3 regions of the Salinivibrio sp. MA351 genome follow, and region 3 is predicted to be linked to each of the others. Evidence: predicted binding sites of a transcription regulator. Region 3 holds the regulator's gene; each other region holds the start of a gene.
What was found. The regulator MetJ, encoded in region 3, represses methionine synthesis genes. The targets are predictions, from matches to a motif close to TTAGACNTNTANANGTCTAA.

Region 1 (10,976 bases), on a different contig from region 3:
TACGCGGGTGAAAAACGTGCTACGGACATAGCTCAGATCAAGATTTCAGCGATAAAGAGCTGCTAATCTCTGTCCATACCCTCATCGTTTGATGAACGACTATTGTAACTTCGAGAGTTAAGAGGCCAACCGCAATGGATATGACCCCTGCACAACGTTTAATTTTATCTAACCAGTACCAGTTAATGTGCCACCTCGATCCCTCTAATGGCGAAAAGTACCGTCGCCTGCAAACCATCATTGAGCGCGGCTACGCGTTGCAAATGGCCGAGGTGATCAGCCAGTTTGAAGCACTCTGCGAAACCCAATGCCGCGAAGTGATTGATATCATGGAAATGCACCATGCGATGCAGGCCTCTTATCACCTCCTTGACGATACCAACCAAGCGGCATTATCGCCACGTCGCGTGCAGTTCTGGGGCTTCGACGCAGCAACCGAAGGGGCTTTGGTGCATTATGTGCGCTTTTTAGTCGATACTGAGGGGCTCTATCCGCAGTTTGATCAAGGGGAGCACTGCTTTAACAGTCAAATGCCAATGCGTGACAAATACCGTCGTATGCTCGACGTTTGGCGTCAGTGCCCGCGTCAATTTCACTTAAGCCTAACCGAGATCGAAAAGATCCTCGCCGCCTAGTGAAAGGGAAAAGGTAACAATGCAGCCGTCCTTGTGGGCGGCTTTTTGATTTCTCACGGCGCAAACTTGTCGAACGTCACACAAGCCCGTACCCTTAAGCGCATCAAAGACAAGACACAGACTCTGCCATGATTTATCGATGCCCGCTATGCCAACAGCCCCTGCAAGCCAAGCCACGTGGTGCTTATTGCGCTGCCAATCATCAATTTGATCGCGCCAAAGAGGGCTACCTCAACCTATTACCGGTGCAATTTAAACGCTCCAAAGATCCGGGCGACAATAAAGCCATGACTCAAGCCCGCCGCGCATTTTTAAACGCTGGCCATTATGCGCCCATGCGCCAAGCGATGATTGATGCCCTCACCCAGGCACTGAATGGCGAGCACCAGACGATCTTGGATGTGGGCTGTGGTGAAGGGTATTACACCCACGCCATCGCCGATCAGACAGCCGCACAACAGTGGTCTATTTATGGGCTGGATATCGCCAAAATCGCCGTGCGCTATGCCGCGAAATGGTATCCACAATGTCAGTTTTCGGTCGCCTCATCACAACGCTTGCCGTTTGCCGACAACAGCCTTGACGGTGTGGTGCGTATTTATGCGCCCTGCAATGGCGACGAGCTTGATCGTGTTATCAAGCCCGGTGGCGTTGTTGTCACCGTCACCCCAGGTCCACGTCATCTATTTCAGCTTAAGGCGGGTATCTATGATGAGGTCCGGTTACACGAAACGCCAGCAGAGGCCCTGCCCGGTTTCCAGCTTGAAAGTGAGCGCTCACTGCATTACCCGATGACATTAACAGGCGAGCAAGCCCTCACCCTGCTGCAGATGACACCGCTTGCCTGGCGCGCCTCCGATGAATGGCGTGAAACGTTAGCCAATGCCAACGGCTTTCACTGTGAAGCCGACTTTACCTTGCGTGTGTATCGTCATCACACAGAGATTGACTCGGCCAAAGGAGAAGCGTGATGCACACTTGCTCAACATGGACAAAAAAGGGCGTGATTGACCGCTTTTTGCAACTGCGCTTTTTGCCACTGCGTGCCACTCAGTGGCTATTGGCGGCCAGCTTAGTACTAAGCCCCGTCGGTGTCGCAGCGGCATCGCAACCGACATCGGCGTCTATTAATACCTTATTTGACTATCAGGTAACCACCGCCCAAGGGCAGTCACTTAGCTTGACTCAAGTGGCTGATAACGTCGAAAAAGCGGATATTGTTCTGATTGGTGAATGGCACAGCCATCCTGGGGTGCACCGTTTTCAAACCGAGTTGCTCAACCAGCTTGCCTCACGTCATTCTGTCGCGCTCTCCATGGAGCAATTCAGCCGTGATGCCCAGCCAGTGGTGAATCAATACCTTGCCGGCGACATTGGCGAAGACACGCTTAAGCGTCGAGCCAATGCATGGGACAACTACAATGGCAGCTATCGCCCGTTGATCGAGCTAGCTAAACAGCGTCAATTTGACGTGATTGCCGCTAACGCCCCTAAACGCATGGTTAGCTGTATTGGTCGACAAGGTTTGGCTTACTTAGATAAATTGCCGGACCAGCAGCGTCAGTGGTTTGCCGCGACGATTGATACCCAAGACTCACCGTATAAACGTCAGTTTAAAGCCAACATGCATCATGGTACTCCCACCCAAACCGACGATCAATTTGCCGCGCAACTCGCCTGGGATGCCACCATGGCAGAAAGCATGGTCGATTATCACGCCCGTCACCCTGATACCCAAATTGTCCACATCGCGGGCCGCTTTCATATTGCCGAAGGATTAGGAACGGCCGCACAATTAAAAGCGCGAAATCCCGACCTGACCATTGCACTGATCACCGCGGTGAGTGATCAAGCCAAGCTTGCCGACAACGCTAAGGATCTTCGCTTAAAGGTCATGCCTTTGCCCCAGCGCTGGCAGTCGATGGATGAAATGCGCGAAGCAGTCAGCCAAATGAAAGGGCAAGGCGCGCCGCAGTGTCGTTAAGCCACGCATCCATCACCGACCAATAAAAACGCCGACCCTGAGGTCGGCGTGTGTTTCCTGGGTGAGCGGCGCATTTCGGTTAGGTTAAAACCAGCGCTCTAGTGCTGCGCGATCCACTTTGAACGCCCGACTCAATGCTTGCGCTAGCTCTTTGTATCGCGGTTGGCTTTTTATCGGCTGCATCGCGTGCCCCTCACTGGTGATCTTTTGATGCAGTTCGCGATACCACCCCGCCAAAGCCGGCGGCAGCGGCGTATCACGGCGGCGTCCCAGCCACCACAGCCCCTGAAGCGGCAAGCTCAGCGCAAATAGCGCCACAATCACCGCTTGCGGCATGCCTTGTACATTGTTTGCTGCCATTTGAAGCAACACACTGATTGCGGCAATAGCAGGCATGACCTTGATCGCGAACCGCGTTATGGTGATCACACGATATTCAGGAAAAACCGGCGCTAATTCCTTTTTCATCGGCCATTCTTGCATGTATTTCTGACCGTCTTGCAGGCAGCGCCAGATTGATTTGTTCGTTGTCATACCTACCTCACTTGTTCAGTGTGACCGAAAGGGGCTGTCACTCAACTTTTACAATAAAAACTAAACAAATTGTTTAAAAACTTTAAAATTTAACCCATATCGCTCAAAAAATTTTTGTTATCTGGATCAAGTCCCGCTATCCTTAGCGCACTTTTATCATTGTTGCTCGGATTCGATTGTCTCGCAACCCAATCCGGTTGTACTCAATGGAGCGTTCACTTATCCAGGACGGATAACGATAATTCTTTCCCCGCGACAAGGCATGAGATAATTCTTTTTTGAAAAGGTAGTGTCTCAATTTGTCCACTATCCTTTTTATTCCATACACTCTGTCTCACGAAACATAGGTAGTCATACATGTCAAAGCTGGTTCTCGTACTCAATTGCGGAAGCTCCTCTTTGAAGTTCGCCATTGTCGACGCACAATCAGGCGATGAGCATCTTACCGGTCTTGCCGAATGCCTTAACCTTCCAGAAGCCCGCATTAAGTGGAAAATGGACGGTAAGCATGAAGCCCATCTGGGCAACGGCGCCGCGCACACTGAAGCCCTCACCTTCATTGTAGACACAATTCTGGCCTCGAAGCCTGAACTGGCCGAGAACTTGGGTGCTATCGGTCACCGCGTTGTTCATGGCGGTGAGCATTTTACCCAGTCAGCATTGATTACGGACGAGGTGCTCAAAGGGATCCACGATGCAGCGAGCTTCGCGCCATTGCACAACCCAGCACATATCGTTGGCATTGAGGCGGCGAAAAAAGCCTTCCCTGCGCTGAAAAATGTCGCTGTTTTCGATACCGCGTATCACCAAACCATGCCAGAAGAAGCTTATCTGTATGCGCTGCCTTATAATCTTTATAAAGAGCACGGCATTCGTCGCTACGGCATGCATGGTACCTCCCACTTCTTTATCGCCAACGCGGCCGCTGAGCAACTTGGCAAGCCTGTCGACGAAGTGAACATCATCAACTGCCACCTTGGTAACGGTGCGTCAGTATGTGCGATTAAAAACGGCAAATCGGTCGATACTTCAATGGGCATGACCCCATTGGAAGGCTTGGTAATGGGCACCCGCTCTGGTGACCTAGACCCAGCGATTATCTTCCACCTGCACGATGCACTCGGTTATAGCGTTGAGCAAATCAACACCATGCTCACCAAAGAGTCTGGCCTGCAAGGCTTGACCGAAGTGACCTCTGACTGCCGCTTTGTTGAAGATAACTACGGCGAGAAAGAAGAAGCAACACGTGCAATGAACGTGTTCTGCCACCGTCTTGCCAAGTATGTAGCCAGCTACACCGCGACCCTCGACGGCCGCCTGGACGCAATTGTCTTCACCGGCGGCATCGGTGAGAACTCAGGCCCAATCCGCGAATTGGTACTCGAGCGCCTAGCTCTGCTGGGTGTTGAGGTCGACAAAGAGCGCAACCTGAAAGCCCGCTTTGGCGGCGAAGGCGTGATCACTACCGACGCAAGCCGCGTGCCTGCGATGGTGATTTCAACCAACGAAGAGTTGGTGATTGCGCAAGACACTGCGCGCCTAACTGGCCTGTAAGACCATTTCCAACGGCTGATTCCACTCAGCCGTTTTTGTATTCGTGCCGGACCATCCGGCACGCCAACCAGATAGTAAGAGGAAGTCAACGTGTCCCGTACTATTATGCTAATTCCAATCGGCTCCGGCGTCGGCCTGACAAGTGTCAGCCTTGGCGTCATGCGAGCGATGGAGCGTAAAGGCGTCCGCGTCTCATTTTTTAAACCGATTGCTCAGCCACATCACGGTAGCGACACTGACGTCACCGATCTGACGACGGAAATCATTCACGCCAACAGTGATATGAGAGTCGCCGAATCGATGTCAATGAACCAAGCCGAAAACCTGCTGCGCTCGGATCAAGAAGATGTGCTGCTCGAAGAAGTGCTCGCGCGCTTTACTCGTGCCACTGAAAACGCAGAAGTTGCGCTCGTCGAAGGCTTGGTCACCACACATAACCACCCCTTCGCGAACCAGATCAACTACGAGATCGCCAAAACACTGGATGCAGAAATCGTGTTTGTGACCACCCCAGGCACTGACAACCCTGCCCAGCTTAAAGAGCGTATCGAGTTTGCCTGCACCAACTTTGGTGGCAGCAAAAACGGCAACATTTCAGGTGTGATCATCAACAAGCTTAACGCGCCTGTTGATGATGCAGGTCGCACGCGCCCTGACCTGTCAGAAATCTTTGACGAAGCGGACGGCGCACGTCCAACTAACGTTGAAGTGATGCAGATTTTCAACTCCAGCCCAATCCGTGTACTGGGTTGTGTGCCATGGAAAATCGACCTGATCGCGACCCGTGCTAGCGATATGGCCAAGCACTTGAACGCCACCATTATCAACGAAGGCGAAATTCACTCACGTCGCATCAAGAGCATTACCTTCTGTGCGCGTTCAATCCCTAATATGGTTGAACACTTCCGCCCAGGCTCCTTGCTCGTGACTTCGGCTGACCGCCCTGACGTGATCGTCGCCGCGTGTCTGGCTGCGATGAACGGCGTAGAAATCGGTGCCTTGTTGCTGACCGGTGGTTATGCCATCCCTGATCAGTTAAAAGCCCTGTGTGACCGCGCGTTTGAAACCGGCCTTCCGGTATTTACCACTGCAGGTAACACCTGGCAGACGTCGCTCAATCTGCAAAGCTTTAGCCTTGAAGTGCCGGCTGACGATAAAGCCCGTGTTGAGTTTGTGAACGACCACGTTGCTGGCCACATTGATGGCAACTGGATTGAATCACTCAGCTCAGGGTCGAACCGCGAACGTCGCCTCAGCCCACCCGCATTCCGTTATCAGCTGACCGAGTTTGCACGTCGAGCCGCTAAGCGCATTGTGCTACCCGAAGGTGACGAGCCACGCACCATCAAGGCCGCCGCTATCTGTGCCGAGCGTAAAATTGCCGAGTGTGTGCTTTTGGGTAACCCAGAAGAAATCAAACGCGTTGCCGATCAGCAAGGCGTGACCTTGGGCGCTGGCGTCGAAATTATCGATCCGGTAAAAGCACGCGATAAATACGTGGCACGCTTGGTCGAGCTGCGTAAGAGCAAAGGTATTACCGAGGTCATTGCCCAAGAGCACCTCGAAGATACCGTGGTACTGGGTACCATGATGCTAGAAGCGAACGAAGTGGATGGCCTGGTATCTGGCGCGGTTCACACCACCGCTAACACCATCCGTCCACCGCTGCAAATCATCAAAACCGCACCGAACGCTTCTTTGGTCTCATCAGTATTCTTTATGCTGCTGCCTGAGCAAGTGCTGGTATACGGTGACTGTGCGATTAACCCGGATCCAAATGCTGAACAACTGGCTGAAATCGCGATCCAATCTGCCGATTCTGCCGCGGCATTCGGTATTGAACCGCGCGTAGCGATGATCTCTTACTCGACCGGTAGCTCAGGCAAAGGGGCAGACGTGGATAAAGTCCGCGAAGCCACCCGTCTTGCCCAAGAGAAGCGTCCTGATCTGATCATCGATGGCCCGCTTCAGTACGACGCCGCTATCATGGAAAATGTCGCGAAATCAAAAGCGCCAGATTCGCCTGTTGCCGGTAAAGCCACCGTGTTCGTCTTCCCAGACTTGAACACAGGTAATACCACATACAAAGCGGTACAGCGTTCTGCCGAGTTGGTCTCTATCGGTCCAATGCTGCAAGGCATGCGTAAGCCAGTCAACGACCTGTCTCGCGGCGCCTTGGTAGACGATATTGTCTATACCGTGGCACTGACAGCGATTCAGGCTAAGCAAGCCGAAGACAACGGCCAAGCGTAACCCACGCTCAGCCCAGAAAGAGCAAAAGCCAGCACATGTTGCTGGCTTTTTTTTGCGTTTAACTTCACAACGTGACGCCCCAAAGCGATCTAGCATAGCCTTTCCATCCTTGTTTTGGAGTCGATGATGGCGATTGATTTTGATCCCCAGGCGTTTAGGCATGCCCTGCACCAATACCCTGAACTGTCGAATCACGAAGCGCAAAGTGCCCGCACCATTGCCGCCCAACTATGCGACTTTGGTCTCACCCCCCATACCGGCGCGGGCGGTCATGGTATTGTGGTAGACATTGCAGGTCGCGAGCCAGGGCCAACCACCTTGTTACGCGCCGATTTTGATGCGTTACCCATTCACGAACACACCCAACTTGATTATGCATCCTGTCACGATGGCATCATGCATGCCTGCGGTCACGATGGCCATGCTGCCGCCTTGCTTGCCGTCGCTGCCGAGCTATGCCAAACACCCCCTAAACAGGGGACTGTCATTCTCGCTTTTCAGCCGGCTGAAGAAACCGGCGAAGGCGCGGCACGTCTGTGTGCCAATCCGCTTTTAGCAACCCGCCACATCGACAATGTCTATGCCTTTCATAATCTGCCAGGCTTTGCCCAACATCAGATAGTGGTGCGCCCAAGTACCTTTGCCTGCGCCTCAACCGGCGTTGCGATTCGGTTGTACGGCAAAACCTCCCATGCCGCTTACCCAGAGCGCGGGGTCAGTCCGGCAAACGCCATGAGTGACGTGATGCGTATGCTCACACAGCTTCCTGACGCTTATCCTTCCACGTTCAGCTTAGTGACGCTAGTTCACGCCCAACTTGGCGACCCCGCGTTTGGCGTTGCGCCCGGCGAGGCCACCGTAATGGCGACCCTACGCAGCGACGACAACGCCACGTTTCATGCCATGCAAACCCGGTTAGTCGATCACGTAAACGCTATCGCCGACCGAGCAAAATTAACCGTGGATCTAAGTTGGCACGAGCCGTTTATTGCCGCCGAAAACAGCACAGCGCATAACCAAGTCGTGGTCAACGCGGCGCAATCGCTGGGGTTAGAGGTTCACTGGCTTAAGGAGCCCATGCGTTGGTCAGAAGATGTCGCCGAATTTCTTGCCCGCTGGCCCGGCGCATTATTTGGCATTGGCAGCGGCGAGCACCACCCACAGCTGCACAACCCTGACTATGACTTCCCGGATGCGATTTTAGCGACCGCCAAAGCACTATTTTGCAGAGTGATTACACACCATCACGGCCGTTAATTACCCCAACGCCAGCCAAAAGCCGACGCCGATCATCAAGGTGCCGGCGATTCGGTTCAGCAATTGCACATTACCCTTTTGCTGCAAAAACTGACGTAAGGTGCGCCCACCGCTGGCATACAACATTAAACAACTGAATTCCGTGCAAAGAATGATCAATACCAGCACGCTCAGCTGGCTGGGCAATGAGATCGCAGGGTTAATAAACGGCGGCAACAGTGAGATCATAAAGGCCCAGCCTTTCGGGTTGGCTATCGCAGTGACAAAACCTTGCGCCGCCAACGATAACGCAGAGATATCATTCGGCGCCGACGTCTCTTCCTTTGGGATTGCCATTTTGCCACGCGATCGCCACATTTGTACGCCGAGATACGCCAGATACGCGCCCCCCACATACTTAAACACTTGAAACACGCTAGGATAGTTCAGCATCACGGCCGCCACCCCTACCACTGACGCAATCGCCACAAGGCCGACGCCAATGAGCTCGCCCCACATCATATGTAGGCTACGCTTAACTCCGATAGTCATCCCCAGGGTCATGGATAGTGTCATACACATTCCCGGTGTGATTGACACAAAAAAGAAGGTGGGAATAAATAGCGTCAACATCGTGGTATCAATCAAGGCAGTTGGCATATCACTTAATCAGAACAAAGGGTTAGAAAGGCTATTAGTGAACACGCTTTAGTCGATGAGATCAAGCATGCTTGAGATCTCGTTGACTGGTTTATTTATAACCAACTGATTAGCCTTATTGCCATTTAGACGTCCAGAAGTAAAAATATCCATTGACTTCATTTTACCTAACTCATAGCATCAATAACCAGAACGACAGCAAGAGCGCGGGATAGACCGCTGAGTCAGTCGGCTGTGATCAAATTTATCGCCAAGGACATGTGATGATTGAGATATCCAAACTCAACAAGGTATTCGAACTCGGGGAGCGCCGAATTCATGCCCTTAACGACATCAACTTATTTATCCCGAAAGGAAAAGTATTTGGTGTGATCGGTGCCTCTGGTGCCGGCAAAAGTACGCTGATCCGAATGGTTAACCTGCTCGAGCGCCCGACCAGCGGTACGGTAAAGGTAGGAGGCGTTAACCTCACCGCGTTATCCAATCGCGATCTGACCCAAGCTCGCCGTCAAATCGGGATGATTTTCCAACACTTTAACCTACTGTCATCGCGATCGGTCTTCGACAACATCGCCCTACCGCTTGAACTGAGCGGCGCGAGCAGTGACGCGATCGAAACCCGAGTCACCGAGTTACTCGATTTAGTTGGTTTAGCCGATAAGCGTCATGTCTATCCGGCTAGCCTCAGTGGCGGACAAAAACAACGTGTCGCGATTGCCCGCGCACTGGCGCCAAGCCCAGATGTATTATTGTGTGATGAAGCCACTAGCGCACTGGATCCTGCTACGACACAATCGATTTTGTCACTGCTACAAACCATTAATGAAAAGCTCAACCTGACCATTTTATTGATCACCCACGAAATGGACGTGGTGAAGCGCATTTGTCACGACGTTGCCATTATTGGTGACGGTGAATTGGTCGAATCTGGCCCGGTGGGCGACATTTTCGCCCATCCGAAATCCGACTTAGCGAAACAATTTATCCGCTCAACCTTGGATTTATCGGTACCTTATGACTATGCCCAACGCTTAAAAGATACCTACTTTGACGGCAGCTACCCCTTGGTGCGCCTAGAATTTACCGGCGCTACCGTGGATGATCCATTGATCAGTCAAATATCAAGGCTGTTTGATATCGACATCAGCATTTTAAGCTCTGATATCGACTACGCTGGCGGCGTCAAATTCGGCTTATTACTGGCAGAGATTATGGGCCCGAAAAAAGCGGTCGAAGACGCCATCCACTATCTCAACCAGCACCATGTCAACACGGAGGTACTTGGCTATGTTGATTGATCAACTTATAAATTGGGTCAACGAAAACAACGCCCTGCTTAACTTGCTTGCCGAAGCTACAGGTCAAACCCTGTATATGGTCTTTGCCTCCGGCCTGATAGGCTTTGCCATTGGGATCCCATTAGGTGTAATGCTGCACGTCACCAAAAAAGGGGGGCTGCTAGCGCAACCCAAGTTTAACCAAGCGCTCGGCGCGGTGGTGAATATTGGTCGCTCGATCCCTTTTATTATCTTATTGGTTGCGATTATTCCCTTTACCCGCCTGCTCGTCGGCACCTCGATTGGAACAGCGGCAGCAATTGTCCCGCTGACAGTGGGCGCCATCCCTTTCGTTGCACGTCTGGTCGAAGCGGCGCTTTTAGAGCTGCCACCGGGACTAGAAGAAGCAGCCAAAGCCATGGGCGCTACCCCATTGCAAATTATCTATAAAGTACTCGTACCCGAAGCGCTACCTGGCATTATTAATGGCGCAACCATTACCTTGGTCACCCTCGTCAGCTACTCTGCTATGGCTGGAGCCGTGGGCGGTGGCGGCCTAGGCGATGTCGGTATCCGCTACGGCTACCAGCGCTTTGATACCACGGTTATGCTGATCACCGTTGTCATGCTAGTCGTGCTGGTACAAGCCATACAATCTTTAGGCGATTACTTGGTACGCCGAACCGATCACCGATAATAAAACACAACACTTACCGTAAACGACGGACAATTTTATCAAGGGAGACAGACAATGAAGACCACCATTAAAACACTTTTAACCACCTTAGGCCTCGCCTCCACACTCCTACTCACCGGGTGCGGAGAAAAAGAGCAAGCCGCTAG
Region 2 (10,976 bases), on a different contig from region 3:
AAAAGGCGCCTAATTGGCGCCTTGTTGAGAAAGAGTGTTTATACACGGGGATTATCGATTTTCTCTTGAGCGGCATTGGCTTTATCAACCATTCCTGTCATGGTCGATCCTTGTACGAGAATAGAGAAAACCACCACCGCATAAGTCATGATTAAAATCAGTTCACGGACGTCGATATTCTTCTCAGGGACGACCATCACACCAGCCGGCACTGCCATGGCCATGGCAAGGGCTAAGCCACCTCTTAGGCCTCCCCAACTCAAAATACGAACGGCCCAAGGGTTGTATTGACGAAAGCGATTGAAGCCGAAATAGCAGGCTTTCACACTGAGATAACGGGCGAACAGTACAACGGGTACAACTGCGGCCATAATGATCCAGTCTTCCTTGTGGAAGCTAATCTGTAACAGGCTGACCCCGATCAATAAGAACAGTAAGCTATTCAAAAACTCATCGACCAATTCCCAAAAATGGTCCAGATGATCCTCACTCTCTTTGGAGAAGCCAATAAAGCGAGTCCAGTTACCGATCATAATGCCAGATACTACCATCGCCAGTGGCCCGGAAACATGCAACATATCGGCGAGCACATACCCCGCGCTAGGAATAGCCAATGTCAGTAGCAGTTCCATGGAATGGTCATTGGTCGCGCAGATCAAACGGTGAAACAGGTAACCCAATATCAGACCGTATAAAATCCCACCGATAGCTTCTTGTAAGAACAATGCCATCGTACCACCGAGTGTCGGCTCGCTGTCGCCAAACGCCAAGGTAAAAAGCGTCACGAAAATAACAATCCCGACCCCGTCGTTAAACAGTGACTCTCCCTCGATTTGGGTGGTGATCCGCCTGGGTGCCTGTAGCCGCTTAACAATGGCCAACACCGCGATGGGATCGGTTGGAGAAATCAGCGCCCCAAACAATAAACAATAGATAAAATCAAAAGGAATGCCGATCAGTTGGAAGACGCCCCAAATACCGGCACCAACCAGCGAGACAGAGACCAACAGGCCGCCGAGGACGAGGGTGGTGATTTCCCATTTTTGGTCAGAGAAATGGGGAAGCTTGACACCAATACCGCCCGCGAATAAAAGGAAACCGAGTACGCCTTTGAGTAAAAAGGCATCAAAGTGGATATCGGTCAATATTTGCTCCGCCATCGCCTTTAACGGAATGGCTTGGTATTGACCAGCGATCACGATCAAAAGAGAAAGGAGTAGAGAGCTTGCAGTGATCGCGATAGTCGTTTGTACTCGGCTGATTTTACTATTAATAAAGGCGATAAAGATGGCAGCAGCAGCCATGAAACTGAGGATTGCGTAGGTAGACATGCAGCTTCCTAGTACGACGAGGAATGAAAGAGTTACAAAATATTAATAGAAATTGCACTCAAAACGAACAGCTGAATTGAAATAGATCAAAATTAATCGATATTTATAGACGTCTAGATTTCCAAAATGGCTGTGGTAGGATAAAACTATCGCAATCAGGATGGTGATATCACGGGGTAAGAATGGATCGATTAACACAGCGTCTCTCTAAGTGTATTTTGGTGATCGATGGCGGTATGGGCACCATGATCCAAGGCTTAGGACTCGGCGAAGCCGATTACCGCGGCGCACGCTTTAAAGACTGGCATTGTGATGTGAAAGGTAACAATGACCTTTTGGTACTGACGCAGCCTGAAAAAATAGCAGCGTTACACAGCGACTATCTGGCCGCGGGCGCGGACATCATAGAAACCAATACGTTCAACGCGACCCAGATAGCCATGGCCGATTACGACATGCAGGCCATCAGTGCGGAGATAAATTTAGCTGCTGCGCGTCTTGCTCGCGACGTGGCTGACCACTGGACGGCGAAAACCCCAGAAAAACCACGCTTTGTTGCTGGGGTTCTCGGACCCACGAATCGCACTTGCTCTATCTCTCCAGATGTGAACGATCCTGGCTTTCGTAATGTCACCTTTGATCAATTGGTTGAGGGGTATGCGGAGTCCACTGCGGCGTTGATGGATGGTGGTGTTGATCTCATCATGTTGGAAACCATCTTTGATACCTTGAACGCGAAAGCCTGTGCCTTTGCTGTTGAAAAAGTCTTTGATGCCCGAGGTGTGCGCTTACCCATTATGATCTCTGGCACCATCACCGATGCGTCTGGTCGTACGCTCTCTGGGCAAACCACCGCGGCGTTTTATCACTCTTTACGCCACGTCGAACCGCTTTCTTTTGGTTTGAACTGTGCGCTGGGGCCAGCCGAATTGCGTCAGTACGTCAAAGAGCTCAGTGAGATCTGCGAAGGATTTGTTTCGGTTCATCCCAATGCCGGTTTACCCAATGCGTTTGGCGAATATGATCTCTCGCCTGAAGACATGGCAAAACATATCGACGAATGGGCCGCTTCTGGCTTTATTAACCTGGTGGGTGGGTGCTGTGGTACCACACCCGAGCATATTCAAGCGATCAGCGAAGTGGTGGCGAAACATGCCCCCCGTGCGCGCCCCTCTCAGTCTGTGGCATGTCGACTATCAGGGCTCGAACCGCTGACTATTAATGCTGAAAGCCTGTTCGTGAACGTGGGGGAGCGCACCAATGTCACTGGGTCGGCGCGTTTTAAGCGTTTAATCGTCGAAGAACAATACGACGAAGCGCTTGAGGTGGCGTTGCAGCAAGTGGAAAACGGGGCGCAAATCATCGATATCAATATGGATGAGGGCATGTTGGATGCACAGCAAGCCATGGTACGTTTTCTCAATCTGTGTGCGGCTGAGCCCGATATTGCTCGGGTACCTGTGATGATTGACTCCTCAAAGTGGGAGATCATTGAAGCCGGACTGAAGTGTATCCAAGGTAAAGGGATTGTGAACTCAATTTCTCTTAAAGAGGGGGAAGCCGCGTTTATTCAACAAGCCCACTTAGTCCGTCGATACGGTGCCGCTGTGATTGTGATGGCGTTTGATGAGCAAGGCCAGGCTGATACACGTGAACGTAAAGTCGAGATTTGCACGCGCGCGTATCACCTGCTGGTTGACCAAGTCGGCTTCCCGCCGGAAGACATTATCTTTGATCCTAATATCTTCGCGGTGGCCACCGGCATTGATGAGCATAATAACTACGCGGTCGACTTCATCAACGCGGTCGCAGATATCAAACAAACCCTGCCGCATGCCATGATTTCAGGTGGCGTGTCTAACGTGTCTTTTTCGTTTCGCGGAAACAACCCAGTGCGTGAGGCGATCCATGCGGTGTTTCTCTACCATTGCATTAAAAACGGTATGGACATGGGCATCGTCAATGCTGGCCAGTTAGCCATTTATGATGATTTGCCTGAATCGCTGCGTGTGGCGGTGGAAGATGTGGTGCTTAACAAAGACGATGGTGCCACGGAACGTTTACTGGCGTTGGCGGACAGCTACCGCGACCGCGGTGAAAACGAAGTGGCAGAAACCGCGGAGTGGCGCAGTTGGCCAGTGGATAAACGGCTTGAACATGCACTGGTTAAAGGCATTACCGAATTTATTGTTGAAGATACTGAGCTAGCTCGAGCGGCGGCGAGTAAACCGTTGGAAGTGATAGAAGGCCCACTAATGGCGGGCATGAATGTGGTGGGAGACTTATTTGGCGAAGGTAAGATGTTCCTGCCGCAAGTGGTGAAGTCGGCGCGGGTGATGAAACAAGCCGTGGCCTATCTTGAACCTTACATCAACGCTGAAAAGCAACAAGGGCAGACCAATGGCAAGATCTTACTTGCCACGGTAAAAGGCGACGTGCATGACATTGGCAAAAACATTGTCGGCGTAGTGCTGCAATGCAATAACTTCGAGATTATTGATCTCGGCGTGATGGTGCCGACCGATAAAATCCTGTCAGTGGCGCGCGAGGAGCAAGTCGACATTATTGGTTTGTCAGGCCTTATCACGCCGTCATTGGATGAAATGGTGAATGTCGCCAAAGAAATGGAACGGCAAGGGTTTGATATTCCGCTGTTGATTGGTGGTGCGACGACGTCCAAAGCGCATACCGCGGTGAAAATAGAGCAGCACTACCAGGCTCCTGTGGTGTATGTGTCGAATGCGTCACGTGCCGTTGGCGTTTGTGCATCGCTATTATCGCCGGCTCAATGTTCAGACTTTGTGGCGCGCTTACAAAAAGAGTATGTTTCAGTACGAGAGCAGCACCAACGCAAGACACCCCGCACTCCGCCTGTCACCCTGGACGCGGCAAGGGCAAACAAATGGCAAACCGATTGGGCCCATTACACGCCGCCCCAGCCGGCGAGGCCGGGCGTCCATGTTTACGATGATGTCTCGATAGCGACATTACGTCAGTATATCGATTGGACCCCTTTCTTTATGACCTGGTCCCTGAGCGGCAAATTCCCGGCGATTTTAGACCACGAGCTGGTGGGTGAAGAAGCTCGCCGTTTGTATGAAGACGCTAATGGTTGGCTCGACCGGTTTGAGCACGAAGGCTTGATCGCCGCAAAAGGAGTGTGTGGCGTCTTTCCTGCCAATAGCTTTGAGGATGATATCGAGGTGTATATCGACGCATCACGGCAAACGGTGGGCACGGTACTGAACCATTTACGTCAGCAAACCAAAAAGCCACGTGGCGCCAATTATTGCTTGTCGGACTTTATCGCGCCGAAGAGCAGTGGTCAGCCTGATTGGATTGGTGCGTTTGCGGTGACAGGCGGCATTGGCGAGTATGCCTTGGCGGAAAGTTATAAAGTTGCAGGGGATGATTACAACGCGATCATGATCCAAGCGGTCGCCGATCGATTAGCAGAAGCCTTTGCAGAATACCTGCACCAGCAAATTCGGATCTCATTGTGGGGCTATGCGCCTAATGAGACGCTCGATAACGATGCCTTGATCCGGGAGCAATACCAAGGGATCCGGCCGGCTCCGGGTTATGCTGCCTGCCCTGAGCACAGCGAGAAAGGAAAAATTTGGCAGTTGCTCTCGGTAGAAGCGCATACGGGCATGACACTCACCGAAAGCTATGCCATGTGGCCAGGCGCATCTGTGTCGGGGTGGTACTTCTCACATCCTGAATCACGCTACTTTGCGGTGGCGAAGATTCAAGATGATCAACGTGACAGTTATGCGGCGCGCAAAGAGTGGAGCAGCAAAGACGCGGAAAAATGGCTCGGGCCAAACTTAAACGCCTAATGAAAAAAGACCAGCACATCACATGTGCTGGCCTTTTTTTACTCAAATAAGTCAGCGTGTAACCGCTGTACGACATGGGTCGCGTCGTGATCGTCGACCACCACACAGATATTGTGATTGCTGGCACCATAGCAAATCATGCGCAGTTTATATTGGGCTAGCGCACTAAATACCGGCGCTGTCGCGCCCGGTGTGTGATTCATCTCGTTACCGATCAGCGCAACAACCGCTAGATTCGCACAGATCTCTACCTGACATAACTGCGTGAGCTCGGCGATGGCAGCCTCCGGCAGCTGTGGTGCGTCACCCTGGGTATGGGTTTGATCCAGCGTTAGAGAGACACTGACCTCCGAGGTCGTGATTAAATCAACTGAGATTTCAAAGCGCGCTAAGATCTCAAACACCTTGGCCAAAAAACCACAAGCATGAAACATGTTTAAGCTGGTCAGTGTCACCATGGTCTGGTTGCGCCTGAGGGCCACGGCACGAAACAGCGGCGCTGAGTGCGCTTGCTCACGGATCCAGGTACCGCCTTGTTCGGGGGCTCTCGCCGCGCCGACAAATACCGGGATATGCTGGCGTACCGCGGGCACTAACGTCGATGGATGGAGGATCTTGGCACCAAAGGTAGCCATTTCCGAAGCTTCGCTAAAGCTAATTTCACTAATCGGACGAGCACGATCAGTCACTCGTGGATCGGTGGTATAAATCCCGGGGACATCGGTCCAGATGGCCAAACTTTCTGCTCCGATCGCCTCGGCGAATAACGCGGCACTGTAGTCACTACCGCCACGGCCTAAGGTGGTGGTGTGCCCGTTCGCATCAGCACCGATAAACCCTTGCGTGACCACTAAATGCGTCGCTAAGCGGGGGAGTAATTGGTTCTGGCACTGTATCTTGGTTTGTTGTCGATCCGGTTGGGCACAGCCGAAGTGACTATCGGTGCGCAATAACGCTCGCGCATCGGCCCTCACCGTGGCCATGCCTCGGCTATTGAGCAAGTGAGTAAAAATATAGGTTGAGATGAGCTCACCACAAGCGACCAACGCATCCGTTAACGCTGTACTGGGAGCAGATGCTGCGGTATTTGCATAGTCGGCAATCGTTTGGTGCCAGTCATCGACTGCTGTTTGCGTGTCCTGGCAAGCGGGAAGCGCGTTTAATATCGCTTGATGGATAGCGGTGATGGCAACCAGTTTGTCTTGACGGACTTGTGGGTCGTTGATCCCTTGTGCCAGTGCAACCAAGTGATTGGTGACGCCTGCGCACGCACTGATCACCACAAAGCGGGTATGTGGGTTTTGCTCGATAACATCAGCGCTTTGTTGCATGGCATCGATAGTGCCAACGCTCGTCCCGCCAAACTTAGCGACCGAAATCGGTGGTAATGGGTTCACGTCCTTTTCCCCTCTCATCATACAAATGGGTCTTAATCAATTCATTATGGGGAACATCAGAAGTCACATCGTGACCGCGGTAGGGACCGCAAAAAAGAAGGAAGAGCAAACGGCAGGCATGGACTGCCAGAAGCGCTCCACCTGTCTTCCTGTAGGGATGACAAGTGACAGCCTGAAGGATTCAGCCTCCTAGGCCGGCAGCGTTTCGCCCCCAAGCTTACGCCACCTCGGCATTGTCTCCCCTGATTATCATACCTTGGAGTGGGGCTCCGCATGATAACTGCCTGAGAAATGCACCTCTTCTGCATGTTCAGTCCCGGGTTGGTTATCCCGTGAACAGCATTTACATTACGGGCGAGATGACAGGGTGTCAACTGCCTTTTGGTCACGATCAGTGCCTTGGCAAAATTGTCCAGCGATCACACAGTTCACGTGCCAGGCAATAGGGATATGGCGAAAAAATATGCTATAACGGTCATCTGTGTGTACCAACAACAAGGAAAGGTTATGGCACGTTCAATTTCCGAGATTCAATCTTTTCAGCCCGTGGCTCGCACGTTAATGGGCCCGGGCCCCTCTGATATTTATCCTGCGGTGCTACAGGCACTCAGCCGTCCGACTGTCGGACATCTTGACCCTTTGTTTATCGCGATGATGGATGAAGTCAAACAACTGCTTCAATATGCGTTTCAAACCGACAACCCTTTTACCCTGGCGATTTCGGCACCAGGCAGTGCCGGGATGGAAGCTTGCTTTGTCAACTTAGTTGAACCGGGTGAAAAAGTGATTGTCTGTCGCAATGGTGTGTTTGGCGATCGTATGCGGGAAAATGTCGAGCGTTGCGGCGCGACAGCAGTGATGGTCGACGATGCCTGGGGTGCGCCTGTTAGTCCAGAAAAAGTTGAGGCTGCGTTAAAAGCCCATCCGGATGCCAGCACGCTTGCGTTTGTCCATGCTGAAACCTCAACCGGCGCTTGTTCGGATGCGCAAACACTGGCGAGATTGGCGCGGGAGCACGGTTGCTTAACCATTGTCGACGCCGTGACTTCACTCGGTGGCGTGCCATTGAAAGTCGATGAGTGGCAGCTCGATGCCGTGTATTCCGGTAGCCAAAAATGTTTGTCATGTGTCCCTGGCTTATCGCCTGTCACCTTCTCACCGCGTGCTGTGGCTAAAATGCAATCGCGAACCCACAAGGTACAAAGTTGGTTTCTCGATCAAAGCCTGGTGCTTGGTTATTGGAGCGGAGAAGGGAAACGCAGCTATCACCATACCGCGCCGGTCAATAGTTTGTATGCCTTGCATGAGTCGTTATTGCGGCTCTATCAAGAAGGGCTTGAGCATGCATGGCAACGTCATCAAGACATGCATCAACACCTCAAAGCAGGGCTGGATGAGCTCGGTATCACTTTTGTGGTTGATCAGCCTTACCGTTTGCCGCAGCTTAACGCGGTCACTATTCCGGATGGTGTGGACGATGCGGCAGTACGTCAGCACCTGCTCACGACCTATAACCTCGAAATTGGTGCCGGCTTAGGCGATCTCGCCGGTAAAGCGTGGCGCATTGGCTTAATGGGCTACGGGGCACGGCATGAGAATGTGGCGCTGTGTCTGAAAGCGTTAGAAAACGCGTTACGTTAAGGCGTTAAGGTATCGGGCAAGGTATGGCGAGTGGTCCATACTTTGCTTGCTTGCGGGTATAAATAGCGCGCTTCTTGTTGAATATCGCGTGCGCGTTGCTGATCACCAATTTGTAACGCAACCTGATACGCATGCTGATAGCCCGAAAAGCGTGGGCGTTGCGCGACTTGACGCAGTAAATCATCCAAGTGCTGGTGGCGTGCTACGTCAGATAAGTGCGCCAAATTCGCTTGAAAGTGACGGTCTTGTTGCGCGCGGTGCAGTTTTTGCTGCCACCATGGGTGTTGCTGATACAAGGTAAAACGCTGCGAACTTAATAAGGAATCACGCAGATAGCGATTGGCGAGGTAAACGGATGACAAGCTCAGTAAGGTGACGAGCACCAGCGCCATGATCACACTACGGCTCGCGACACGCTGACTATAACGGTGTGAAAACACGGGATAACGACGATATCGACTGGTTAAGTTGTCTAACCAATATAACCAAATCAATAACAATACCCCGTTAAACCACTGTGTGCCACTGGCTGGATAAATCATCAGGCCGGTCAGTGGTGGCAATACTAAGGCGATCAATATTCTACGTGTTCCTGACGGTGCACGTAGAATACGAAGTGTTAGCGCGGCCAACACCACAAGATAGCCGCAGGCGACAACGAGCCCCCCTTCAAGGAGCCACAGGATTAAAGCACTGGGTAAGGTCACCGGGCCGGAATGATTCGGTTGTGAGGCAGACAGTAATAGCAACGTTGACTGACCATTGCCCATGCCCACTCCAAAAAATGGCGTCATTTGCCATTGCTGCCACGCCAGCATAAGTGCGCGCTGATCGTCGGCGGTGAGCCAGTGCCAGTTGTCTTGACCACTGAGACCAAATACCGCCAAAAATGCCCCTGCCGAGATAGCGATCATCCACATACGATGCTGGCGTCGCGAGGCAAACCGGGCTAAATACACTTGTTGTAAGCCAATCGCACACAGGGCGAATAGCAACAGTAAGGGTTGCTCTTGCATCGCCAATATCGGAATCAACACGAGCGGTGTTAACGCGAGTAAGCCTTGGCTAACCGGGTGGCGATATCGACCACTGGGCTCTCTGGCCAAAATGTAGGCGGCGAGCGTGACTCCGGTTAACAATAAGGTGTGAGTCACGGCTGGAGGGAGGTGAGGGACCCATTGATCAAACATAAAGGGTGCCATGCCCGGCGGAGGCTGGTTCCCTAATACCGACAATACCGCTAACCAGGAGGCCAACAATAAGACGGCCAGTAGTTTTTGTCGTTGGGCGTGATTAAAAATAAACTGCTGTAGGGCTGAGAAAAAGCCAAAGCTTAGCGCTAAAACGATGAGCGCATAGCCACTATTGTGGCCCAGTGCCTGCGGATAAAAATAGGGCATCATCGCCAAGCAGGTCGCAAGTGCCAATGTGCCGGTCAGCCGAGTGGCTCGCCATGTGTGTTGACGGATAACCTCCAAACTGGCGAACCCAAGCGCAAATGCCAAGGTGAGTAATGATAGCGCCGCCGCCGGGTGACGTATGCCTACCAGCGGCAGAGCAACCGAGTAAAGAGGCAGACAAATCAGCCACAATACCGTTAAGGTCACCAAAAAGGGCACCGTCAACGGCTTGCGTATGACACGACTAGGCGGCAGCACTAACGTCATTATCGCTCCAACATTGGCTTGAGGAAGTGGGCCGTGTGGCTGCCGACCACATCGACAATCGATTCCGGTGTGCCTTGGGCGATGATTTCACCCCCGCCATTGCCGCCCTCAGGCCCCAGATCGATGATCCAGTCGGCCGTCTTGATCACATCTAAATTATGTTCAATAACTACAATAGTATTCCCTTGCTCACGTAGGCGGTGCAGAACATTGAGCAGTTGTTGAATATCATGAAAGTGTAACCCTGTGGTTGGCTCATCAAGAATATATAAGGTTTTACCGGTATCGCGTTTGGACAGCTCTCGGGCTAACTTCACCCGTTGCGCTTCACCGCCAGACAGGGTCGTCGCCGCTTGGCCTAGGCGCACATAGCTCAAGCCAACATCCATCAAGGTTTGCAGCTTACGCTTAATGGCTGGCACTGCATCAAAGAATTCACGCGCGTCTTCCACTGTCATTGCCAGGACTTCATCGATGGTTTTGCCTTTATAGCGTACTTCAAGTGTCTCGCGGTTGTAGCGTTTGCCCTTACACACATCACAAGGGACATACACATCCGGCAAAAAGTGCATTTCTACTTTGATGACCCCATCGCCTTGACAGGCCTCACAGCGGCCACCGCGTACGTTAAAACTAAAGCGACCCACCTTGTAGCCTCGTGCCCGTGCTTCTTGTGTGCCGGCAAACAGTTCACGAATCGGGGTAAAGATCCCAGTGTAAGTGGCGGGATTTGAGCGCGGCGTACGGCCAATAGGGCTTTGATCGATGTCGATAACCTTATCAAAGTGTCCTAGGCCATCAATCTCGGCATACGGCGCAGGATCCGCGGTCGTGGCACCGTTTAATTGCTGGTGGGCGACTTTAAAGAAGGTATCGTTGATGAGGGTTGATTTTCCAGATCCCGACACGCCCGTGACACAAGTGAGTAAGCCGACAGGTAAGTGCAGATCCACATTTTTGAGGTTATTTCCGGTTGCACCTTTGAGCGTCAACATCTTGTTGGGATCGCGCGGTATCCGTTGTGCTGGCACCGCAATCGCTTGTTTGCCAGAAAGATACTGCCCGGTAAGTGAATGCTCACTGGCAAGAATATCGTCA
Region 3 (10,976 bases):
GGGGAGGCAGCGAGCGTTTGACGTACTTGTTGTAAAAACTGCTGCACACTGTTTTCTTCATGGCCTTCGGCGCGAAATAAACTTAAGAACGTATAGGGCGGAAGCCAAGCTTGGCGGCGTTCAGTGAGCGCCGACTCCGCAAAGGCTTGATAGCCTTTGTGCACCAGCGATTGGATCAGGCTATGCTCGGGATGGTGCGTTTGTAATAGCACCGTCCCTGGCTTGCTGGCGCGACCGGCGCGGCCGGCGACTTGCACCATCAGTTGCGCCAACCGTTCAGGCGCGCGAAAGTCGTTACTAAACAAGGCACCGTCGACATCAACTAACGCCACTAGGGTGACATTGGGAAAATGATGGCCCTTAGCGAGCATTTGTGTGCCCAGTAGAATCTGATATTCGCCCTTTTCTATGCCATTAAGGTAGGTTTCCAAGCTGCCCTTACGGCGGGTATTGTCGCGATCAATACGCACGGTTTTATACTCAGGAAAGAGCTCGCCCAACTGGCTTTCAAGCTGCTCGGTGCCCACGCCGACACTGATTAACTGGGTGGAGCCACAATCGTGACACTGGTGCGGAACGGGTTTTTGGTGGCCACAATGATGACAACGCAATTCTTGCTGTTGCTGGTGAAGGGTGTAGTAAGCATCACAACGTTGACAATTCGCGAGCCAGCCACACTCATGGCACATCATGGCGGGCGCATAGCCACGGCGATTTAAAAACAACATGACCTGATTACCTTGTTGCAGGTGCTGGCGCATTTCGGCGATCAGCGGCGCGGATAATCCAGCGTCGAGGTAATGGCCCTTAATATCGAGTATTCCCTGACGTGCGGTCACCGCATTTCCTGGACGCTGAGTCAGCTTGAGGTACTGATATTTACCGGTTTTTGCGTTATACAAGCTTTCCAAAGAGGGGGTGGCAGAACCGAGTATTACCGGCACTTTTTCTTCATGACCACGCATAACCGCTAAGTCTCGGGCATGATAACGAAAGCTATCTTGCTGTTTATACGAGGGGTCATGCTCTTCGTCAATAATGATGATGCCTAAATTAGCCATCGGCGTGAACAGGGCAGACCGTGTACCAATGACGATTGCTGCTTGATTCTCGCGCGCGGCCAACCAGGCTTTTAGTCGATCGTTATCATTTAAGCCTGAATGCATCACGGTTACCGGGACATGAAAGCGGCGCTCAAACCGGCGAATGGTTTGTGGGGTGAGGCCGATTTCTGGTACCAAAATTAAGGCTTGTTCACCGCGAGCAAGCACAGGTTCGAGCACGTTTAGGTAGACCTCTGTCTTCCCTGAACCGGTGATCCCCTCGAGTAAAGCACAAGCAAAGCCGTCATTGGCATTGATGGTGGCAACCGCCATCGCCTGTTCATGGTTGAGTGCCGGTTTGTCTTCGGTGACGGCAAAATGCGGTTGCCAGGCTTGAGCGTTTAGCGGTGGTGTGTAGGGGGCTATCCAACCTTTTTCGGCCAGGGTTTTTAGCACTGGTGCGCCGATGTCTTGTTCGATCAAGTCGGCATGGGTGGCAGGGCCGTGTGTGAGCAACTGCAATACCCGAGCTTGTTTAGGGGCACGGCTCAGGCCCGAGAGGGGTTGGTTTTGTCCTGACTCGGTAATTTGCCACCATTTTTGCTGTTGTAATGCCGCAGGGCGTCCTTTTCGAAGCAGGGTTGGCATCACAGCGCCCATCGCATCCCCTAGCGGATGATGATAAAAGCGGCTTGCCCAGTGGAGTAAATGATAGACGCCGGGCGTCCAAACCGGTTGGGTATCCAATACGGCATCGAGCACCTTGAGTTGGCTCGCGTCCACACTGGCGGTTGCGGATAAGCCGGTGACAATGCCAACCTTGTGCTGGCGGCCAAAGGGCACTTTTACCCGCCCACCGATGATGGGGTGTTGATTCTCACCGATTCGGTAATCAAAAGTTTTCGCTAACGGGACCGGTAGGGCCACCTGAGCAAACTGTTCCATCACAACATCTTATTGACCAGAAGGGGGCTCAGTGTAACGGTTCGCCTTCGGTTGGCAAAGCCTTGTTGTACGGTGACGCGGCGTGGTGATTGCACAAAAAAGTTGCGAAACCGAGGGGGCTTGATTAGAATTGCGCGCCTTAGAAAATATTTGTTAACGACGTGTGGTGCCCGGCTTAGGATCGGGAGAGCGACACGGCCTTTAAAATGAGGTTATCCCTATGAAAGCTGGTATCCATCCAGAGTACAAAGCCGTCACAGCAAAATGCTCTTGCGGTAACGAATTTGCGTTCAGCACAACCCTAGGTAAAAACATCAACCTAGACGTGTGTGACAAATGTCACCCATTCTACACCGGTAAGCAGCGTATCCTTGATGCTGGTGGCCGTGTTGATCGCTTTAAGAAACGTTTCGGTGCCCTTAGCAGCAAAAAATAAGCAGCTATTGACCGAATATAGAGAAGGGACGCATCAGCGTCCCTTTTTTTGATCGTATCGTCCTAGTATTCGGACAACAGGTCCGAGCATCATCGCGAATACGGCGTTAGTACTGGTGGACGTTTCCCCGCTGCGTTACCATCTTTACCCTTATACAAACCTTTCCTGTGTGGTTTGTAGAGTGTCTGGCTAATATCGGTCATCCTTCCCTGCCGGTATTGGTTACCCCTTCACGATAATAACTAGGAAAATGACATGTCGGACGATAAACGCCAGCAAGCGCTGGATTATCATGCATACCCTACACCCGGAAAAATCTCTGTCGAACTCAGTAAGCCTGCTGATTCAGCGGCGGATCTTGCTCTCGCCTACAGCCCAGGCGTTGCTGAACCTGTGCGTGAAATAGCCCAAGATGCGGATGCCGTATATCGCTATACCGGTAAAGGCAATATGGTTGCGGTGATCTCAAACGGCACCGCGATTTTGGGGTTAGGGAATTTAGGGCCGATGGCGTCAAAGCCTGTCATGGAAGGCAAAGCGTTATTGTTCAAGCGTTTTGCCGGCTTGGACTCGATCGACATTGAAGTTAAACACCGCACCATCGATGAGTTTGTTGATACCGTAGCCAATATTGCTGACACCTTTGGCGGTATCAACCTTGAAGATATCAAAGCCCCAGATTGTTTTGAGATCGAAAAGCAGCTGATTGAACGCTGTGAAGTGCCTGTCTTCCATGATGATCAACATGGTACCGCGATTGTCACTGCTGCGGGGATGCTTAACGCGCTCGAGTTGCAAGGCAAAGATATTGGTGAAGCCACCATCGTGTGTCTCGGTGCGGGTGCCGCTGCGGTGGCCTGTATGGAGCTATTGATTAAATGTGGCGCCCAGCGCGAAAAGATTTACATGCTGGATCGCAAAGGGGTGATTCACACCCGTCGTGATGACATTAACAAGTATAAGCAGTTGTTTGCCAATAACACGGATAAGCGTACCCTCGAAGATGTGATTGAAGGTGCGGATCTCTTTGTTGGCGTATCAGGCCCGGATTTGCTCTCGCCTGAGGCATTAAAACTGATGGCTGATAAGCCTGTCGTGTTTGCCTGCTCAAACCCAGATCCTGAAATTAACCCAGAGGTTGCGCACCAAGTCCGGGATGATCTGATCATTGGAACGGGGCGTTCGGATTACCCGAATCAGGTGAATAACGTCTTGTGTTTTCCGTTTATTTTCCGGGGAGCATTAGATGTGCGTGCCAGTGAAATTAATGATGCGATGAAGTTGGCCGCCGTTGAAGCGATTCGTGGTTTGGCGAAAGAGCCTGTACCACAATCTGTCTTGGATGCCGCGGGCTTGTCTTCACTCAGTTTTGGCCCGGATTACATCATTCCCAAGCCGATGGATGCCCGTTTACTGCCCAAGGTAGCACGTGCCGTGGCGCTTGCGGCCGTCGAAACCGGCGTAGCCCGTATTGAGATGCCAGACAACTATATGTTGTAAAGAAAACATGCTGTAAAGAAAACATGTTGTAATTAGAAAACAGTGTCTTACCATAAAAAAACCGCCGATGGCGGTTTTTTTGTTTAGTATTCACTGTCGTCAAACTCAATACCTAACTCTTCCATGATCCGACGTGCCTCGGCAGGAATGCTATCGGGTTTATCCTTACGGATGTCGTCATCGGTTGGCAGAGGCTGCCCGGTATAGGCATGTAAAAATGCCTCACACAATAGCTCACTGTTGGTCGCATGACGCAGGTTATGAACCTGACGGCGAGTGCGCTCATCAGTAAGAATTTTTAATACTTTAAGTGGGATAGAGACGGTGATCTTCTTTACCTGCTCTTTCTTTTTACCATGTTCGGCATACGGATTAATGTAATCGCCGTTCCACTGCGCCATGTCTCACCTATCTTGATTATGGAATACCCAGAATGATGCTGCGGAGATTTTAGCTATATTAACCGCCACATGCAAAGGTGTTTAGACGTCTAGAAGTGTTGACGTCCTAAAAGTACAGAGGTAAGGTAGTATGATGACGACTGGATCACGTAAATCGTGCCAGCGCAACAAGAGCAAGGATGAACCATGACAGGTAAAAAAACCGACACCATTGCCGTTCGAACAGGAATTGGCACTGACACGCAACATCATGCGGTTGTGCCGCCTTTGTATTTATCAACCAACTATCGTTTTCCTGCTTTTGGCGACGTTCCCACTTATGATTATGCCCGTGGGGGCAATCCAACTCGAGCTCAGTTAGAGCAAGCGTTAACGGAACTGGAGGGCGGAGCCGGTGCCGTGGTGACGAACTGTGGGATGGCAGCCATTAACTTGGTGTTGTCTTTACTGGATGCAGGGGATCATATTGTTGCACCGCACGACTGTTATGGTGGTACCTATCGCTTGTTAGAGTCACGCGCCAAGCAAGGGATTTGGCAGGTCAGTTTTGTCGATCAATCTGATCACCAGGCGTTAACCGCTGCGCTGGCAAAACAGCCGAAACTGGTGTTAGTTGAAACACCCTCTAATCCGCTATTGCGTGTGGTCGATATTGCTAAAATCTGCCAACAGGCCCACCAAGTGGGGGCATGGGTGGTGGTCGATAACACCTTTTTATCGCCAGCACTCCAACAGCCTTTTTCACTGGGTGCGGACATCATCGTGCATTCCACTACTAAATTTATTAATGGTCACTCTGATATTGTCGGTGGCGCTGTAGTGGCGAAGACGCCTGAATTGGCTGCAACATTAGCGTGGTGGGGCAACTGCTTGGGCGCGACAGGCAACGCCTTTGACAGTTATATGACATTGCGAGGGTTGCGTACCTTGGGCGCTCGGGTTAAACAACATCAGCAAAATACGCAAGCGGTATTAACCTATTTGCAAACAGTCCCTGCGGTGCGGCAACTCTACTATCCCGGTTTGGCGACACATCCAGGCCATGAGATTGCCGCCCGTCAGCAGTTTGGATTTGGTAGTATGCTCAGCCTCGAGCTGGACACGGACTCCGCTGGGATCGCACGTTTTATTGAAGGCTTATCTTTATTTGCGCTTGCCGAGTCGCTGGGCGGGGTAGAAAGTCTGGTCACGCATCCAGGGTCAATGACCCATCGTGCGATGAGTGATGACGCGCAAGCCGAGGCTGGCATTACCCCGACGTTGTTGCGTTTTTCTATTGGACTAGAAGACGCAGAAGACTTAGTGGCCGATTTGGCGCATGCCTTCGCCCATTTAGCTAACCAGTAAAACCGATTGCTATAGGTGTTGCTGTCATAGCACGCCGCTTTATTGATATTTATTGAGACCAAGAGAGACCTCGCCATGCACGCGCAACCGATGGACACCGCCCCCGAATCACAACGCCAATTGCATAAATTTGGTGGCAGCAGTTTAGCGAGCCCAGATTGTTATCGCCGTGTGGTCGATGTGCTGACGGGGCATGCAAAGGCGCACGACTTAATTGTGGTCTCTGCGGCGGGGAAAACGACCAATCAGCTCATTGCTTGGCTCGCTCAACTGGGCAAAGATGGCCGGTTGGCGCATGAGACCTTGCAAGGCGTTCGTGCCTTTCAGCAAGACTTGATTGAAAATCTGATCAACGGTGATCACAAACAACAGTTGGTTGATGCCTTATCTGCTGACATCGCGACGCTCGCGTCGCTCGGGGAGACAGCGCTGAGCGACAGCGTACAAGCCGATGTGCAAGGGTTCGGAGAGGTTTGGTCGGCGCGTTTATTAGCCGCGCTGCTTAATCAGCAGTGTCGTCAGGCGGTGATGTTGGACTCGCGCCACTGTTTACGCGCGGAACGTGCGGCTCAACCCGAGGTCGATCGCGGCGCATCATGGCCACTATTACGGCAGCAACTTTCTCAGCACACGCAATCTCACGTCGTGATTACGGGATTTATGGCGCAAAATCAAGCTGGGGAAACCGTGCTTTTGGGGCGTAACGGGTCAGATTATTCGGCCACGGTACTCGGTGCGTTAGCGGGGGTCCGCCGCGTGACTATATGGAGTGATGTTGCCGGTGTATACAGTGCGGATCCACGCCATGTCGAGAATGCTTGCTTGTTACCCTTAATCCGATTGGATGAAGCAGGCGAATTGGCACGCTTGGCGGCACCCGTGCTTCATAGCCGTACTTTACAGCCAGTGGCGCAAAGTGCGACCGATCTGACCTTACGTTGTACCCAGGCCCCCGACAGTGGCTCGACCCATATAGAGCGTGTACTGGCTACCGGACGCGGGGCAAAAATCATTACATCTTTGGATGATGTGTGTCTATTGCAGTTTGATGTCGCCCGCGGGCAAGATTTTCAGGCAATTAAACAAGAGTTGAGCCGTATCCTCTCTCAGCTGAAAGTGCAACCACTGGCGACGGATTATCAAGATGATCAGTATCGTATCTTACTGGCCTTTACGGCGGAGGTCGTGGCCTCGGTCATGGCCCAGATCCAGGATGCCGGGCTATCCGCGGAGTTGAAGCTGCGCGAAGGGTTTAATATGGTTGCTGCCGTCGGAGCCGGCGTGGTCAATAATCCCGTGCACTGTCATGGTTTTTATCAGCAGCTGAAGTCACAGCCTGTAGAGTTTATCAGTGAATCTGCATCTGGACTGAGCATGGTGGCGATTTTGCGTCAGGTGCATACGCCTGCCCTTGTGGCCAGCTTACATGATGCGCTGTTCCAAGCCCAACGTCGCATTGGCTTGGTGTTGGTAGGAAAAGGAAACATTGGCGCGCGTTGGCTCAGCTTGTTTGCCGAGCAAAAATCGCACCTCGAAAAGCGCCATGGCAAGGAGGTGTCGCTGATTTCTGTGGTAGATAGTCGTAATCAATGGTTAGATTTTGCTGGCATCGATCCAATGCAGATCAGGGATGACTTTGATGACAATGGCACGCCATACTTTGATGATGAATGGTTAACACGCTTATTGAATCATCCTTATGATGATGTGGTGATTTTGGATGTCACTGCCAATACCTCACTGGCAGCTCTCTATCCGCGTCTCGCCGAGCATGGTTTTCATTTAATCTCCGCCAACAAAGAAGCCGGCGCGGCACCGGCCGAACAATACCATGCGATTCAACATGCGTTTGCAAAAACGGGGCGCCATTGGTTATATAACGCCACGGTAGGCGCTGGGCTGCCGATTAACTATGCGGTTCAAGACTTACGTGAAAGCGGTGATCATATCCTCGCACTCTCAGGGATCTTTTCCGGCACGTTATCCTGGCTTTTTTTGCAATTCACCGGCGAGGTCCCGTTCAGTGCTTTACTTGAACAGGCATGGCAGCAAGGGCTAACTGAACCTGATCCGCGTGACGATCTGTCGGGTGCCGACGTGGTGCGTAAATTAGTGATTCTCGCAAGAGAGGCGGGCCTGTCATTGGAGCCCGAGCAGGTCAAGGTTGAGTCACTGATACCGCCAGCGCTGCAATCTTTGTCGTTAGATGCGTTTCTCGATAACGCCCATCAAATGGATGCGTGTTTACAGGAGCGATTGGAAAAAGCGCAGCAAGATCGCGCCGTGTTGCGCTATGTGGCGCGTCTAGAAGCCAATGGTAATGCGCAGGTGAGCTTAGAAACCTTACCGAGTGAGCATCCGCTGGCGCATCTACTGCCCTGTGATAATGTGTTTGCGATTGAAAGCCAATGGTATCGTGAAAATCCATTAGTGATCCGCGGACCGGGGGCGGGGCGGGATGTCACTGCTGGGGCGATACAATCTGATCTGAATCGCTTAATTGGGCGTCTTCACTAATGTCCTTTTAGTAAACGTGATCTTCGCAAACGTGAAAGCTGTCTTACTCCACATAAGACAGCTTTTTTTTATCTGAAGATCACGTTATATGACGCGCTTTTGGCTGCTGCTCTCGGTGGCTTCCTGCATGTTGACTATCTTCATAATACTATGAGTTCTTTTCATGGCTGAGATCGTTGACATTTCACCCAGATAACGACAACATTTAGACATATGGACGTCTAAACGTATAAACCAAAAACGCACATCATCGCGAATAAAACCGGTTGCAGGGAGAGGGTATGAGCTATACGCACGCAGGCCACATTGATGCACTTAATCAGAATATTGCCGACTTAGACGGTGATATTAACGTCTCATTTGAGTTTTTTCCGCCCAGCACGCCCAGTATGGAAGAAACCCTCTGGAATTCCGTGCATCGCCTCAAAGGGCTTAAACCTAAGTTTATGTCAGTGACTTATGGCGCCAATTCTGGTGAGCGTGATCGCACCCATGACATCGTGAAAAGTATTCATGATCAAACGGGGGTCGCGGCGGCGCCCCATCTAACCTGTATCGATGCCACTGAAGATGAGCTGCGCCATATTGCCCGTGACTACTGGCAAAATGGTATTCGTGACATTGTGGCTTTGCGCGGAGACTTACCGTCGCCGGAGAAAAAGCCGACTATGTATGCGGCGGACTTGGTGCGGTTGCTCAAAGAAGAACATGACTTTGATATTTCTGTCGCCGCTTATCCTGAAGTGCACCCGGAAGCGAAAAGTGCGCAAGCGGACCTCATTAATCTGAAACGGAAAGTCGATGCCGGTGCCAGTCGTGCCATTACCCAGTTTTTCTTTGATGTGGAAAGCTACCTACGTTTTCGTGACCGCTGTGTGGCGGCGGGGATTGATGTCGAGATTGTGCCGGGGATTTTGCCCGTCTCCAACTTTAAGCAGGCTTCTCGGTTTGCGCAAATGACGCATGTGCGTGTCCCACAGTGGATGCACAAACAGTATCAAGGTCTTGAGGATGACCCTGTGACCCGGCAGATGGTCGGTGCTTCGATTGCTATCGATATGGTGCGCGTACTCAGCCGTGAAGGGGTAAAAGATTTTCATTTTTATACCCTCAACCGGGCCGAATTGACCTATGCACTTTGCCATACTTTGGGGGTTCGCCCATTGGCTGTCGCACCTTAGCTAAACCGCTAAACCGCTAAACCGGTTTACCTTGAGCCAAAAAAAGCGCCCCGTTTCGTGGGGCGCCTAGGTTGCGAGTTGTGTTTATTGTTTTGATTAGGCGCTGGCCGCCAGCATCGTAAGCTCATCGCGCACTTCTTGCGCCCAGGCCATCCAAGCGCGACGTTGATGAATGCTGCGTCGTAATGCTAATCGCATGAGGCGTTGCTGTTGCGTTAATGATGTGGATTGACCGTAATCACGCTGCTCAAGCAGAGCATAATGATTAAGTAGTTGTTGTGATTCCGCAATCAAGTTATTGATATGCTCGAGCATCGGCGCGGGATCCAAGACCTCACAGCTGAGTAGGCGTGCGACGTACTCGTCGCGAGGCGGGGCCAGCTTAGGCGCTTGGATAAACCACGCCTCTAACACCTCGGTGCCGACAGGGGTGATAGCATAGACTTTTCTATCTGGTTTGCCGACTTGCGGCTCAAGTCGATAGGTCACAGCGCCTCGCTCGGCGAGCTTAGTCAGTTCACGATATACCTGTTGATGGCTGGCTTTCCACACATTACTGATAGTGGTAGAAAACGCCTTGGTAATATCATAACCCGTGGCTTCGCAGTTGCTGAGTACCGTCAGTATGACATGGGGAAGTGACATCTTTTATATCCACATTTATTTATGACAATCGGTTCGCATGAGTCGCCTATCTCGGGCTATTTTACTGCACTCAATGCTTGTTCAAGGTCGGCAATGATGTCATCAATATGCTCAATGCCGACACAAAGACGGATCATTTCTGGGGTCACCCCGGCTTTCGCTTGCTCTTGCTCATTCAGTTGACGATGGGTGGTAGAGGCGGGATGGCAAGCAAGTGACTTAGCATCACCAATATTGACCAGGCGTTTAAATACATTCAGCGCATCATAAAACTGTACCCCCTCATCAAAGCCACCTTTTAAGCCGAAAGACAGCAGTGATGCGGGCAGTCCACCGCGGATAAGCGACTGGGCACGTTGGTAATGAGGATGATTTTGTTGACCGGCATAGTTCACCCATGCCACCGCTGAATGACTGGCAAGGTAATCCGCCACCGCTTTGGCATTCTCGCAGTGACGCTCCATACGCAGGCTCAAGGTTTCGAGACCTTGCATCAACATAAAGGCGTTCATCGGCGATAAGGCGGCGCCGCTGTTACGTAAAGGCACGGTACGCGCGCGGGCAATAAATGCCGCCGGACCAAAGGTATCGCTATAGACCACGCCGTGATACGCCGGCTCGGGCTGTGAAAATTGCGGGAAGCGGGCTTGATGTGCCACCCAATCAAAGGTGCCGCCATCAACGATCATACCGCCTAGGGTGGTGCCATGGCCGCCAATGTATTTGGTTAGCGAGTGCACCACGATATCGGCGCCATGTTCAATCGGTTTGCATAGCACGGGCGTGGCCACGGTATTGTCGACCACCAAAGGGACACCGTGCGCGTGGGCAACCTTGGCAAGACCGGGGATATCGGCAATATTGCCGGCCGGATTACCAACTGATTCGCAATACACCGCTTTGGTATTGGCATCAATCAGCGCTTCAATCGCACTGGCGTCGTCACTTTGGGCAAAACGTA

Region 1: the regulator MetJ is predicted to act here: its motif matches at 8,982-9,001, upstream of metN (methionine ABC transporter ATP-binding protein MetN).
Region 2: the regulator MetJ is predicted to act here: its motif matches at 1,437-1,456, upstream of metH (methionine synthase).

The regions. Positions count from the first base shown of each region.
Region 1 covers NZ_MUFG01000031.1:14,290-25,265, forward strand. The annotation lists gene BZG78_RS13625 (YfbU family protein) at 135-635, shown strand; gene rlmA (23S rRNA (guanine(745)-N(1))-methyltransferase) at 764-1,606, shown strand; gene BZG78_RS13635 (ChaN family lipoprotein) at 1,606-2,619, shown strand; gene yfbV (terminus macrodomain insulation protein YfbV) at 2,704-3,153, opposite strand; gene BZG78_RS13645 (acetate kinase) at 3,511-4,707, shown strand; gene pta (phosphate acetyltransferase) at 4,813-6,960, shown strand; gene BZG78_RS13655 (amidohydrolase) at 7,084-8,217, shown strand; gene BZG78_RS13660 (LysE family translocator) at 8,218-8,856, opposite strand; gene metN (methionine ABC transporter ATP-binding protein MetN) at 9,120-10,154, shown strand; gene BZG78_RS13670 (methionine ABC transporter permease) at 10,144-10,830, shown strand; gene metQ (methionine ABC transporter substrate-binding lipoprotein MetQ) at 10,885-10,976, shown strand, end outside.
Region 2 covers NZ_MUFG01000001.1:280,263-291,238, reverse strand. The annotation lists gene BZG78_RS01340 (sodium:proton antiporter) at 39-1,331, opposite strand; gene metH (methionine synthase) at 1,514-5,173, shown strand; gene lysC (lysine-sensitive aspartokinase 3) at 5,212-6,591, opposite strand; lysine riboswitch at 6,693-6,880, opposite strand; gene BZG78_RS01325 (alanine--glyoxylate aminotransferase family protein) at 7,078-8,211, shown strand; gene BZG78_RS01320 (Wzy polymerase domain-containing protein) at 8,208-9,878, opposite strand; gene uvrA (excinuclease ABC subunit UvrA) at 9,878-10,976, opposite strand, start outside.
Region 3 covers NZ_MUFG01000003.1:68,078-79,053, reverse strand. The annotation lists gene priA (primosomal protein N') at 1-1,991, opposite strand, end outside; gene rpmE (50S ribosomal protein L31) at 2,209-2,424, shown strand; gene BZG78_RS02830 (malic enzyme-like NAD(P)-binding protein) at 2,680-3,924, shown strand; gene metJ (met regulon transcriptional regulator MetJ) at 4,008-4,325, opposite strand; gene metB (cystathionine gamma-synthase) at 4,512-5,672, shown strand; gene BZG78_RS02815 (bifunctional aspartate kinase/homoserine dehydrogenase II) at 5,748-8,189, shown strand; gene metF (methylenetetrahydrofolate reductase) at 8,471-9,370, shown strand; gene BZG78_RS02805 (PadR family transcriptional regulator) at 9,467-10,015, opposite strand; gene BZG78_RS02800 (O-acetylhomoserine aminocarboxypropyltransferase/cysteine synthase) at 10,072-10,976, opposite strand, start outside.